Regions from separate parts of the Candidatus Chlorohelix sp. genome, predicted to be linked through region 1. Evidence: riboswitches for the same ligand, from Rfam matches in the RefSeq annotation. Region 1 holds a riboswitch; each other region holds the start of a gene.

The links. A riboswitch is a leader RNA that binds a small molecule or an ion and turns the genes downstream of it on or off. The one in region 1 is predicted to bind S-adenosylmethionine.
Region 2: it holds a riboswitch for S-adenosylmethionine, as region 1 does, so the genes downstream of both, WCK19_RS04210 (S-adenosylmethionine synthetase N-terminal domain-containing protein) here and metH (methionine synthase) in region 1, are expected to answer to the same signal.
Region 3: it holds a riboswitch for S-adenosylmethionine, as region 1 does, so the genes downstream of both, mtnA (S-methyl-5-thioribose-1-phosphate isomerase) here and metH (methionine synthase) in region 1, are expected to answer to the same signal.
Region 4: it holds a riboswitch for S-adenosylmethionine, as region 1 does, so the genes downstream of both, WCK19_RS09665 (uroporphyrinogen decarboxylase family protein) here and metH (methionine synthase) in region 1, are expected to answer to the same signal.

What each region holds. Positions count from the first base shown of each region.
Region 1 covers NZ_JBAXHI010000025.1:33,206-36,327, forward strand. Annotated here, with positions in the region: gene metH (methionine synthase) at 1-1,317, opposite strand, end outside; SAM riboswitch class I at 1,393-1,492, opposite strand; gene purU (formyltetrahydrofolate deformylase) at 1,587-2,444, opposite strand; gene WCK19_RS12150 (hypothetical protein) at 2,538-2,738, opposite strand.
Region 2 covers NZ_JBAXHI010000005.1:138,994-142,115, forward strand. Annotated here, with positions in the region: gene WCK19_RS04205 (SAM-dependent chlorinase/fluorinase) at 1-706, opposite strand, end outside; SAM riboswitch class I at 926-1,050, shown strand; partial or broken gene WCK19_RS04210 (S-adenosylmethionine synthetase N-terminal domain-containing protein) at 1,248-1,433, shown strand; gene WCK19_RS04215 (methyl-accepting chemotaxis protein) at 1,855-3,122, opposite strand, start outside.
Region 3 covers NZ_JBAXHI010000020.1:55,501-58,622, forward strand. Annotated here, with positions in the region: gene WCK19_RS10800 (ABC transporter ATP-binding protein) at 1-744, opposite strand, end outside; TPP riboswitch at 848-963, opposite strand; SAM riboswitch class I at 1,119-1,225, shown strand; gene mtnA (S-methyl-5-thioribose-1-phosphate isomerase) at 1,317-2,399, shown strand; gene WCK19_RS10810 (carbohydrate kinase family protein) at 2,643-3,122, shown strand, end outside.
Region 4 covers NZ_JBAXHI010000017.1:28,839-31,960, reverse strand. Annotated here, with positions in the region: gene WCK19_RS09675 (helix-turn-helix domain-containing protein) at 1-144, opposite strand, end outside; gene WCK19_RS09670 (dihydrolipoamide acetyltransferase family protein) at 261-1,463, shown strand; SAM riboswitch class I at 1,656-1,772, shown strand; gene WCK19_RS09665 (uroporphyrinogen decarboxylase family protein) at 2,036-3,040, shown strand; gene WCK19_RS09660 (ABC transporter substrate-binding protein) at 3,059-3,122, shown strand, end outside.

The DNA of each region.
Region 1 (3,122 bases):
TTCAGTTGAGTCAATTACCAGCGGGGCTTCGATGGCGGTAGAAAGTTTCTTGACGGTACGGCGCATCTGTTCTGCCTCATCGGTGCGCTCGGTCAAAGCTACCTGCACGTCCAGCGTATGTGCGCCACCCTCCACCTGTTCGCGGGCGATGGTCATCAACCCATCGTAATCATCAGCCAATAGCAGTTGCCGTACCTTCTTGCTACCGGTGCTGTTCACCCGTTCGCCAACTAGCATCGGAGGCGGGTTTTGTAACAAGGAGGTGGCGCGAATACCGCTCGAAACCAGCGGTTCGGCTTGAACCTTACGCGCTGGCTTTTCATGTCCCCACACCTGTTTTGCCAGTTCGGCGGTATAGTCAGGGGTAGAACCGCAGCAAGTACCAACGATATTAATACCCAATTCTTCTACAAATTCCTTCAGGATTTCCGCCATCGGTACAGCCTGAAGCGGGTAAACGGTGCGCCCTCTTTCATTAATCGGCAATCCGGCGTTGGGCAAGCAACTGAGCTTAATTTTGCTGTGTTCGCTCAGGTAGCGCAGCGGTTCGCGCATCAGGTCGGGACCAACGGCGCAATTAAGCCCGATAATATCGGCGCGTAAACTCTCCAGCGTAACCATGACGGCGGCAATATCCGTACCTAACAACATTCGCCCGTTACCGTCCAGCACCGAAACCTGTGCTTGAATCGGCGCCCATTTTCCGGTTTGTAGAATGGCTTCACGAATCCCGAAAATCGCCGCTTTAACCTCCAGAATATCCTGTGAGGTTTCAATCAGCAACACATCCGCGCCTCCTTCGATTAGGGCTTTGCTCTGCTCGGCGTAAGTCTCTTTAAGTTGGTCGAAAGTAACGCCGCCTAGTGTAGGGTCTTCTGAGGAAGGCAAAAAACCGGTAGGTCCGATACTTCCGGCGACAAAGCGCGGGCGTGAGGGGTCGGCAGCGGTGAAGCGGTCCGCAACGCGGCGTGCAATTTGAGCGGCGTGAAAATTGATTTCGTAGGTCAGATGACCAAGTTTATATTCGTCTAGTTTTATGCGGCTACCGGTGAAACTATTGGATTCTACTACATCCGCGCCTGCCGAGAAATAAGCGGAATGGATTTCTTCGATAACATCAGGGCGAGTTAAGACCAGATATTCATTGCAACCGTGATACTGTTCTCCGCCGTAATCATCGGTGGTTAAGTTGCGTTCCATCAATTGTGTACCCATCGCGCCATCGTAAACCAACACACGCTTTTCCAGTTCCTGCATAAAGCGGGAAGCCTGATACTTTTCCGGGCTGCCGAATGGATTAAAAATCTGGTTGCTCAATCCGTTATCCTCCTAATCGCAAAAAACCCTCCGTATATACCGGAAGGTTTACAAGTTCCCGCGCTATTACACGGGCTTCTATCTTTCCCTACCGGGCTGGACTTAGCACCTTGCCGATAGCGACAGGTTGCTAGAGGTTCGGCGTGCCAGTTCACTCCCCTCTTCTTGATAGTGCAAGATATTTGCTATTTTCCCTATCAAAACCATACTAACATACTCGTTAATCAGGGTCAAACCGCCCTAAAAGTTGCCCTAGCCTTGATGAGAACCTACCGGAATACCACCGTCTTATTCCCATTAACCAGCACGCGGTGTTCGATGTGGTATTTTAGCGCACGGGCGAGAACGAGGCATTCGCTATCCCTGCCCAATGCCACCAACGCTTCGGGGCTGTTGCTGTGATCCACGCGGACGACTTCCTGCTCGATAATCGGACCTTCATCCAAAGCGTTGGTGACATAATGTGCGGTTGCGCCTATGAGCTTCACGCCACGGGCATACGCCTGATGATACGGGCGTGCGCCCTTAAAGCTTGGCAGAAACGAATGGTGGATATTGATGCAGCGTCCCGCCATGTTGGATACTAGCATCGGCGAAAGCACTTGCATATATCGCGCCAGTACCACCACTTCTGCCTGAGCTTGCTCCAAATGCTCCCACACTTTGGCTTCTTGCGTTTGCTTATCTCCCTTCACAACTGGCACATAAATAAAGGGGATTTTGTACCACGTGCAAAGCTCCCGCAAATCTTCGTGATTTGAGATAACACACGGGATTTCGATTGGTAGAGCGCCTGTGGAATAGCGATGCAGCAAGTCGTTCAGGCAGTGACGGTATTTAGAAACCAATATCACCACACGCGGCTTGATAGAGGTATCGGCAATCTGCCATTCCATACCAAAGTGGTGCGCTACCCCCACCCCGAATTTCTGTTTCAACGCCTTATAGCCGCATGAGTATTCGCCCAATACGAATTCGGAGCGCATAAAGAAACGTCCGGTGGAGGGGTCTCCAAATTGGGCTGACTCGATGATAAACCCATCGTTTTCGGTCAAGAATCCGGCAACGGCGGCAACAATGCCCGCTACATCATGGCAGGAAAGGGTAAGGATGTAGTGATTACTCATATATTCCACTATTTTTACCATATAGCAGCATTATAATGATTTCAGCCAATAATTAAAGAGGACGGGTGCAATACCCGCCCTGCTTCAAAGCCATTATGAAAGGCTTTTGGTTACAGAACTGAACATATTTCCAATCTGAGGTCCTAGAAAAACCAGTATAACGATTATCACGATTACTATTAGCATCAAGACCAAAGCATATTCCACCAGACCTTGCCCTTGTAACGGGTGCCGCAATCTGGCTTTCTTGTTAACAGTTACCCTGTTTTTTATCAAACCCGGTAATTTTATCATGTTAATATAGCTCCCTCTTGTTAAAGCATACAGCTAAATCTAGGAAATTTGGACTATGCTGAAGGGAAAGGCTGTCTTGCCGTTCCTGGGAGAATATTGCACGGAATTTGAGACAAGCTACACTTGACTCTTAGGTAAATTTTACTCTATCAGGAATATTAAAAAAAGGTCATAGCCCGATTGTACTATATCAGCAATCAAAACTTAATGCCAAATTATCACTTTTTCTGGCAATCCCCTCCTTTCCAAGGTATTATTAGGCTGAATATTTACAATTTACCATTAGTTTTTACCTTAAAATTTACCTTTATTCTATAAACTAGCTTGTGGTATTTGTAACTATTTTTTTCGGATTATAAAAACTGTCTTTTAACGTTAGCGCAT
Region 2 (3,122 bases), on a different contig from region 1:
AGTTTGCTTTAATACCACCGCTTTCCAGACGAACTTTTCGACTTGTTATTGGTGAGTAATATTCCACATAAACCCTTAGCTTGCGTTTTTCACTTTCGGTAAGCTGATCAAATTGGCGACGATGGATGTTGCTGATAATATTTCCAAAATGATCAATATGCAATACACGACCCTGCAATACCTTTTTCTTACCGACCTGTTCCCACTGGGGCCAGAGATCCTCAAATGATACTACATCCCCCACTTCAAGTAAGGGTCCAACTTTTTCAAAAGGTTCTCCCTTAGACAGGTGTGCCGCTACTGGTGCATAAATATCTCGCCCAAAAAAGGTATTACTTACAAATTGACGGTGAAAAGACTGATTGAGCGGCTCACGTACACTTATGTTCGGGTAAGTATCAATGATGTAGGAGAAAAGCCCATTATCTGGACCTATAAATACCCCCACATCCGGTACTTTCAGACAGATGGTTCGGCGGTCCGTACTTACACCGGGATCGACTACCGCCACATGTATTGAGTTTGGTGGGAAGTGATAATGGGCATTATATAATACAAAGGCACCCTGCAAAACATTTTGAGGTTCTATTTGATGCGAAATATCTACCAGCAAGGAGGCGGGGTTTATAGTGTTAATCACCCCTTTCATCATACCGATATAGCCGTCTTGCTCTCCAAAATCTGTGGTAAGGGTAACAATTGTCATAAAGCCTCGATTCTCTGCTGTGATTAGTGGAGCTGAATTAAAAGCCTCGCCTTGATATTTCTGTAAATATAACTTAGTTTATTTAGATTATCAAATCAATCATTCGTCCCAGCCTTGCTACGCTTATATTTATACTTGACAAATATGATAAAATAACTTATGCCTATATTAGGCAAAAAAAGTGCCTCATTATCATCATAGAATATAGACATAGTGTAACTCTTATCAAGAGAAGTTGAAGGAATAAGGTTCTTCGAAATTCGGCAACCAACGCTTCTAAACAATATGCGCGTATGGTGCCAATTACAACATAATCTGAATGTCAGGTTATCGAAAGATAAGAGAGGTATCTGCCCGGACATGAATTTAATCCGTTTGCAGAAATGAATGTGCTGACCCCCTTATCCTTAGATAAGCGGGGTTTTTATTTGCCTGGTGCTTATTTTCTAAACAGCTTTTAGCATAAAAACGTATTAACTCTAGTCTAGAGTAATACTATGCTCAAAGTTAAAAATTTCAATTTTGCAAAGAAGGAGAAAAAATGTCTAACACCTTTCTCACCTCACCCAAGCTTTTTCTAACAAGCGAAAGCGTTACTGAAGGTCACCCCGATAAGCTTTGCGACCAAATTTCGGATGCCATATTGGAGCAGGACCCGAATGCCCGCGTAGCCTGTGAAACTGCCACTACTACCGGCTTGATACTAGTAGCAGGTGAAATTCCCACTGTTCCTACTCCCAACCATTATTAGTAACAGCCAAAAATTCCCCCCGCTTTTGTATATAAATCTGCTAGTCCTTGAAATAACAAAATCATACTTGATAATCTTAATAAAGTATATTAATATACATTCCAATTGCCCCGTTGAAGGGGACTGAAACTCTGTTGCAATGCAGGTCACATAGTGGGAAGTGCATAGTAATGCAGAGGTAGCACGCTATAATAGATTTTTGCTATTGTTAAGCAGCCTCAGATGTTTGGCAAAATTAAAATTCACCTCTTCCAAGATAGGCACACCCCACACTGGAATAACACGCAGCGCTGATATAGCTCCGCAGAAAACAATGCGCTAAATTGCTCGTCCTCGCGGTATCGCTCCTTGCACACGCTATTCTTTCTTTTTCACTCCATAGACTCTAACTGCTGAATTATTTACGCCCGGCAGTATCTTGTCTGTTTTGTCGCGAGGATGAGTCATTTTTCGACTCAGGCAGATTATTTTTGGCTTTTACCCATTTCATTTTGAAGGTGCGAGTAGCGCCAGATTTTTTTATAGCTGTGTCATCACGTAGTTTAAATGTGCCTACAAGCGTGTTCAATTGTAGTGCAATTTCAGTTAGAGCGTTCGCGCTTGAAAGATAACTCTTACTGCCCTCGCTAATATTGGATATCATATGCGACATTTCCTGCATAGTACCGGCAACCTGTGTGTTGGCAACCCGCTGCTGATCGGTAGCCAGTGAAATGGCGTAGGAAAGCTGACTCGTGTGTTTTGCCACTTCAATAATTTCCTTATTAACGCTTAACGCTTCTTCAACCATTTGACGACCCAACGCCACCACTTTAATGCCATCTTCGGTTGCCATTACGCTGGCAGTAGTAGCTTGCTGAATTTGACCAACTAGTTGTTGGATTTCCACTGCCGCTTGCCGCGAGCGTTGCGATAACTTTCGCACCTGAGAAGCTACTACCGCAAACCGTTCTCCTTCTTCCCCCGCTCCAGCGCTTTCAATAGCTGCATTTAGAGCGAGCAGATGGGTATCATCAGAGAGGGTGCTAATCAGGCTGGTGGCTTCGCGGATTCGCTGTGAAACGGAGTTTAAAGCAATTATACGTTCTGCAATCAGGTTCACACGCTGCGTAATATCTGCCATCTTTTGTGAAAGAGCATTCATAGTGTTATAGCCAATCTCTGCGCTATTTAACGACTCATTCGCGCTTTGGGCTACCTTGCTGGCGCTCTCTGCAATTTGCTGGCTTGTACCGCTTAATTCATTAATGGTTGCTGAAACTTGAGAAACAGCCACCGCTTGCTCTGAAAGGCTACTCGCCTGTCTGGCACTGGCTTCTTCAAGATAATGACTGGTTGTAGAAACGGTATTAGCTTGCAATTGAATCCGAGCAATAACCATTCTCAAACGCGCCAACGCCTTATTAAGGCTTTCGCTTAACCCCACTATTTCTTGAGAGCCTTCTACTAGGAATTTAGGGGTTAAATCGCCCTCGGCAGTAAGCTTCAGCTTAGCATTTAATGCACTCAAAGGACGTGACAATAGACGCGGTATGCTAACTGTCAATAATAATACTGATGCTATGCTTCCTATCAATACAAGCCCAAAAATCCAGAGCATTACTGTTATATTGGCGCGACTTTCTTGTTCTATACTTTCGTATATTTTAGTTAATTCAGCAGTAT
Region 3 (3,122 bases), on a different contig from region 1:
TGCCTCCGGTTTCAGGATTGCTAACAGGCGAGCTTTTAGCTCTACTAAGGCTGAGTCGGAAACCGAACGCGGTTTTGGAATCAGGACTTCTTGCACCACGCGAATGGTGGTGGGTAGATGGGTGAATAGGTAGATTCGTTCGCTGAGTAGCAAGGCTTCCTCAATATCGTGGGTGATGAACAGGATGGTACGGCGTAGCTTTGCTTGCATCTCTGCCAACCATTCCTGAAGCCCTGCTCTGGTGAGCGCGTCTAACGCTCCGAACGGCTCATCCAGCAGCATAACCTCGCGTTCGGACAGAAAGGTTCGCAAGAGGGCAAGCCGTTGGCGCATCCCGCCGGACATTTGCCACGGGAAGCTCTTTTCAAAGCCCTTCAAGCCGAAAATTTCAAAGTAAGCAAGGGCATGTTCGCGGGCAATTTTGCGGGGAGTTCCGGCAAGCTCTAGTCCAAGCGCGGCATTATCCAAAGCGGAACGCCACGGTAAAAGGGCATCGCGCTGGAGCATATACGCCATTTTGCCCGGTTGTGGCTGGAAGGGCTGATTGTCGTAGCGAAATTCGCCCGAATCGGCAGTTTCAAGCCCCGCCAAAATATTAAAGAGGGTGCTTTTTCCGCAACCGCTAGGACCAACTAGCGAAACAAACTCGCCCCGATTTGCCACAAGGCTGATGTTAGTCAGCGTGGGCAACGCGCCATAGGATTTGTTTAGATTATTGATTTGTAGTTTTGGTATTGTTTCCATATATTTCGATAGGTTAGAATCAAAAAAGCCACAGGAATACTGGAGAAAAATCCTGCGGCTCGCCCGTTTATTCCACTTAATTAGATACGAAATAGCTAGATAAATCGTAATTACGTAGAATTTCCCTTCGCCGGTATTACCCGGATCAGGTTCAAACGGTCGAAGATACTTTCAATCTTCCTCTCAGCCTGGAAAGCCCAAGCTCCCGTTGGTATTATTTTTAAAAGGTGCAAAAATAATCAGATTATAACATCATGATATTTGGCAGTATCATAATACTTTTTGTTTTGTAGTACAAGTCATTTGCAATGTACTTTTTGCCATGTTATATTTTGTTTAGATGCGAATAAAGCATTCATAACAACTGAATATTGCTCTCATCAAGAGAGGTGGAGGGACTGGCCCTATGAAGCCCGGCAACCGCCCGAATTTCGGGAGTGGTGCCAATTCCGGCAGGCAATTATTGCCTGAAAGATGAGAGGCGCTAACTTTGGTAAGTTACGTCTATTCTCGGATTGATGCGAGCAACTGCTAAACCGAGGATTTTTTTGTTTTGCCAAAGGGGTGTTCAATTGAACGAGAATGCAACTTCAACGCCTACACTGAAAGTTAAAACAATAGAATGGCGAGATGCCGACCTCACGCTATTGTTAATTGACCAAATCAGGTTGCCGCATCATTTTGAGAATGTCGAGTGCCGTAACTTCCATGAAGCCGGAGAAGCGATTCGCACCATGATTGTGCGAGGCGCTCCTGCCATCGGAGTAACTGCCGCTTACGCTATGGCTTTGGCGGCTTTGGAATACCGTGACCTCCCCCGTGACGAATTTATCAAAAAGTTAGACGAAGCGGGCGTATGGCTTAATGAAACCCGCCCCACCGCTGTTAACCTCAAATGGGCGATTGACCAATGCTTGGCGCTCGCACACCGTCTGCACGATGCTTATATTCAAGTAGTCAGCATTCCGTGGGAAATCCTGAGATTGGCAAAGCAAATACAAGCGGATGACCTAGCTTTTTGCAAGGCAATCGGCGCGTTTGGCGGAGAGCTTATCAAAGATGGCGATAATGTTCTAACCCATTGCAACGCGGGTGGCTTGGCTACTGCTGGTTATGGCACTGCTGTAGGTGTGATTACCGCCGCGCATGAAGCTGGTAAGAAGATTCACGTTTGGGTGGATGAAACTCGCCCTTACCTGCAAGGGGCGCGTCTTACTGCTTGGGAAATGCAGCAACTTGGTATTCCTCATACCCTGATAACTGACAATATGTCGGGACATCTGATGCAACGTGGTAAGGTTCAATTCATTGTGACTGGGGCTGACCGCATAGCGGCAAACGGCGATACTGCCAACAAAATCGGCACTTACATGGTGGCAGTGCTGGCAAAGGAAAATAATATTCCCTTCTATATAGCCGCGCCGCTAACCACTATTGACCTGAAAATCAAATCCGGTGAGGAAATCCCAATCGAGGAGCGGAGCGCGGATGAGGTTGTTTTCATCGGCGGGAAGCGGATTGCGCCGGAAGGGGTTCACGCTGCTCACTTTGGTTTCGATGTGACTCCAGCGCGATATATTCACGGGATTATTACCGAAAAGGGTATTGCGCGTCCACCGTATGAGCAAAGCATCCCGGCGTTGTTTGAAAAATAAGCGCGGGTTGCACAAGTTTGTTGATTATGCGTAGTATTGAGTCCAGACTTTTGTAGTTTAAACACTTGAAATTAGGCTAAAGACTGGCAAAATAAACTATTAGCATGATTCTGTGTCTGAGTTGCTCTGAATTATAACGAATCTAAAAATGCTCAGGTGTTCGGCTCTCTAATACTGGGGTTAGTTTTGGGGAGTAACGTGATGGTATTTACCAATGCTTGAAGTTATGCAGCAGGAGGAGTAATGTCAATAATCGTAACAGGCTCTATCGCCTATGACCACATTATGGATTTTCCGGGTTTCTTTAAAGACCATATTTTACCTGAGAAAATTCATATTCTTAATGTCTCTTTCCTGGTTTCATCGTTGAAAAAAATGCACGGTGGCTGCGCCCCCAATATTTCCTATACGCTGGCTTTACTTGGTGAGCGTTCGAGCATTCTTGGCACAGTGGGACACGATTTTCAGGCTTATCGGGCAGCGCTTGAAGAAGTAGGGGTGGATACCAGCCTCGTAAAAGTTATACAAGATAAGGTAACCGCCTCGTGCTTTATTACGACCGACAAATCCGGTAGTCAGATAACCGGGTTTTATCCGGGCGCGATGGAACACGCCAGCGAAGTACGGATTGAGGATGCTAATCCGCAAGACATCGAAATCTGCATAGTTTCGCCGGATGACCCCCGCGCAATGATAGAGCATGTGCATGAGTGCCAGCAGTTG
Region 4 (3,122 bases), on a different contig from region 1:
ATTACCTCGCTCAATTTCACCGTAATAATTATGTGCAATGTCGCTGGCACGTGCTACTTCTTCCTGAGAGCGGTTTTGCCTGAACCGCAGTTGGCGCAACAATTTGGCAAGCGCATTGCTTTTATTATCGAAAGTGTTATTCATCTTTTCTCTTGCTGGCTAACAATATGTTAGCATTATTGTAGCTTGCATTTGGATAATTGCAATACTTATGGTAAGATTAATTAAAATTCAAGCATTACCACTGTAACGATATAAAAATGGGTAAACTGGTCACGCTAGATGGCAAAAATGGAATAAAACCTGAAACCGAAGCGGTTATAATAAACTGGTTTGTGCGTCCGGGGCGCAAAGTTGAAAAACACCAACTGCTGGCTGAGGTTATGGTTGAAAAGGTCAGTATCGAAATTCGCGCCGAGTTGACCGGGATTCTCGAATCTATTATTGCGGCAGAAGGAACTATTGTAACGCCGGGTATGACCCTTGCCATAATTGAACCTGTCGAAAACTTGGAAAAACCCAATGCCGAAGGTTCTTTGCCGCTTGAAGCTACTAAACCCCGAACGCTTTCTATACTACCTGCTCTATATGTGGTATCTTCTCCGGCTGCGAGGAAACTAGCGCGTGAATTGGGGTTAGATTTATCCGAGATAGCGCATTCTCTTGCGCCGGGAAATCGCCTTAATGAGGCAGCCGTCCGCCGCTATTTGCAAATATTAACTCGGCAAAACCTCGATAATGAAGTTCCTTCACGGAGGCAGGCTCAATCCAGTTTACGCCGTCTTATCAGGAATAGAGTCTCAAGAGCAGGGCAACTCACTGCTCCCGCTACCATTACCACGCGCTTGTCGGTAAATTTTACTCTGGCGTGGCTCTATAATTTAAATATATCAGGGGTCAATCGAAAAACATCTTTGTTGGCTCTGGTTATTCGTGCCACTGCTCTAGCTTTACATAAGTTTCCAATATTTAACGCGAGCCTCGAAAATAGCGAAGTAATTTATTATCTTGATCATAATATAAGCCTGATGTATTCAGCCGAAGATGGTTTAGCTTTGCCGGTAATAAAACAGGCTGGTTTGCAATCTCTGACTGATTTATCAGATATGGCTGAGAATTTGAAAACTAGAGCATGTCAAGGAAATCTGACATTAAAAGATACGCTTGGTGGAACTTTTACTATTTGCGATTTGGGAGATTATGCTATTGACAGTTTTACCCCTATACTAAATCTTCCGCAATCGGCTGTATTAGGTATTGGCTGTATATACAGTTTATCTAGTACAACATTTTATCCAGCTGGTACTTACCAGATTCTTGAAGAGTGGGAAGATAATCGTCATATTGGTTGGGGTCTGACATTGAGTTTAACCTTTGACCATAGGCTTAGCGATGGTCCCAACGCTGCCGCTTTTCTCAAAACTATCCGCGATTATCTTGAAACCCCTGATACCTTGCGTTAATGCTCCCCTATTCTGGTAACTGTTGGGCAATCAAATCCGGTCAATGTAGTTTCGCCACACAACTTCTCGGGTAGCACGGCAAATCCCAACAACTTACCGTCGGAATTTTTACCAAAATTTAACTTGACAATGTTTATAGACTAGATTATCTTTATTATGTAATCTGAAACGGGTTACAAAAACTGAAAATTGCTCTTATCCAGAGAGGTGGAGGGTATGAGGCCCTGTGAAGCCCGGCAACCCGCGCAATGTAAGCGTAAGGTGCCAATTCCGGCGCTATCTGTTCTGCAGGTGGTCGCAAGATAAGGGAGTCCTGTTCAAAAAGCGTGTGAACGCAGAGAGAATAATGGAATTTCCGAACCCCTTATCTAAACTTGATAAGTGGGTTTTTTAATACCACACGCTATTAAGTTTTACTTATCAATTGAATTGAAGCGCATGCTCTAGGTGCTATTCTATTAGTGCTGTAAAACAAAGCCCTGTAGGTCTTTGCGCCTAGGTGGGGTCTAGTTTAGTATTGCCAGAAAAATGATTAGCAACTAATTCATTAGAAAAGACTCTCAGGAGGAGTTATGGCTAAGTCTGAAAAATGGAAACGAGTAGAAACTGCCCTGTCCGGCGGGCAACCTGATCGCGTACCCTATGCTTTCTGGAAGCACTTCCCGGTTATTGACAAGAATCCCGATGAACTGGTCAAGGCAACAGCCGAATTTCATCGTAAATTCGAGCAAGATTTTGTAAAGGTAATGTTCCGCAGTTCCTTTACCACTGAGGATTGGGGCTTTCGCCCTAACGGTTATCACCCTACCGCTGGTAATTTACTGATTACCGATTATGTTATCAAAACGCCTCAAGATTGGCGGCGGCTTGAATTGCTTGACCCCACACAGGGTACTTTGGGAGAGCAACTTATCGTGTTGCGGAAATTGGCGAAGGAATTAGACGGCGATGCCCCGATTCTTTCCACCGTTTTTTCACCTTCAATGATTGGTCTCAAGTTGGCAGGGGAAGAAGGCTTAGCTGAGCATCTAAAAGCTGACCCGGAAGCGGTAAAAGCTGGACTTTCCGCGATTGCTGAAACGGTTCTTAAATTTGGCGAGGCTACTTTGAAAAATGGGGCGGATGGTCTCTTTTATGCTATCCAAGAACCGGGACGCATTTTAACAGCGGGTGATGGTCAACCTAATCTGGGCGACCTTTTTGACCGCCCTGTGTTGGAAAAGCTCTTCCCATCAACCGGGTTTTTCTTCTTGCACGCGCATGGCGAGACTATTGCTTTTGAAGAGATTGTGAATTATTCCTACCATGCGCTGAACTGGCATGATCGTGGGGGTGGTCCTTCTTTGAAAGAAGCTCGCCGTTTTACCAATAAGACGTTAGCTGGTGGACTTAACAACCGCGAAACTTTACCCAATGGAACTCCGGCGGATGTTGCTGCTGAAGTAACTGATGCGGTTAATCAGTTAGAGGGTAGAGGATTGTTGTTGACTCCCGGTTGTGGCTTCCCGGTGAACGCTCCAGAAGATAATTTGTTGGCTGTTAAAGAGACCATACAGGGTCGGTTAGCCCTAGCTTAAGAGGAGACATTTATTTTTATGTTCAAGAAAAGTTTTAGTACCAAAACCCCCCGCCGCTATGCTTTAGCATTGATTGGGTTAC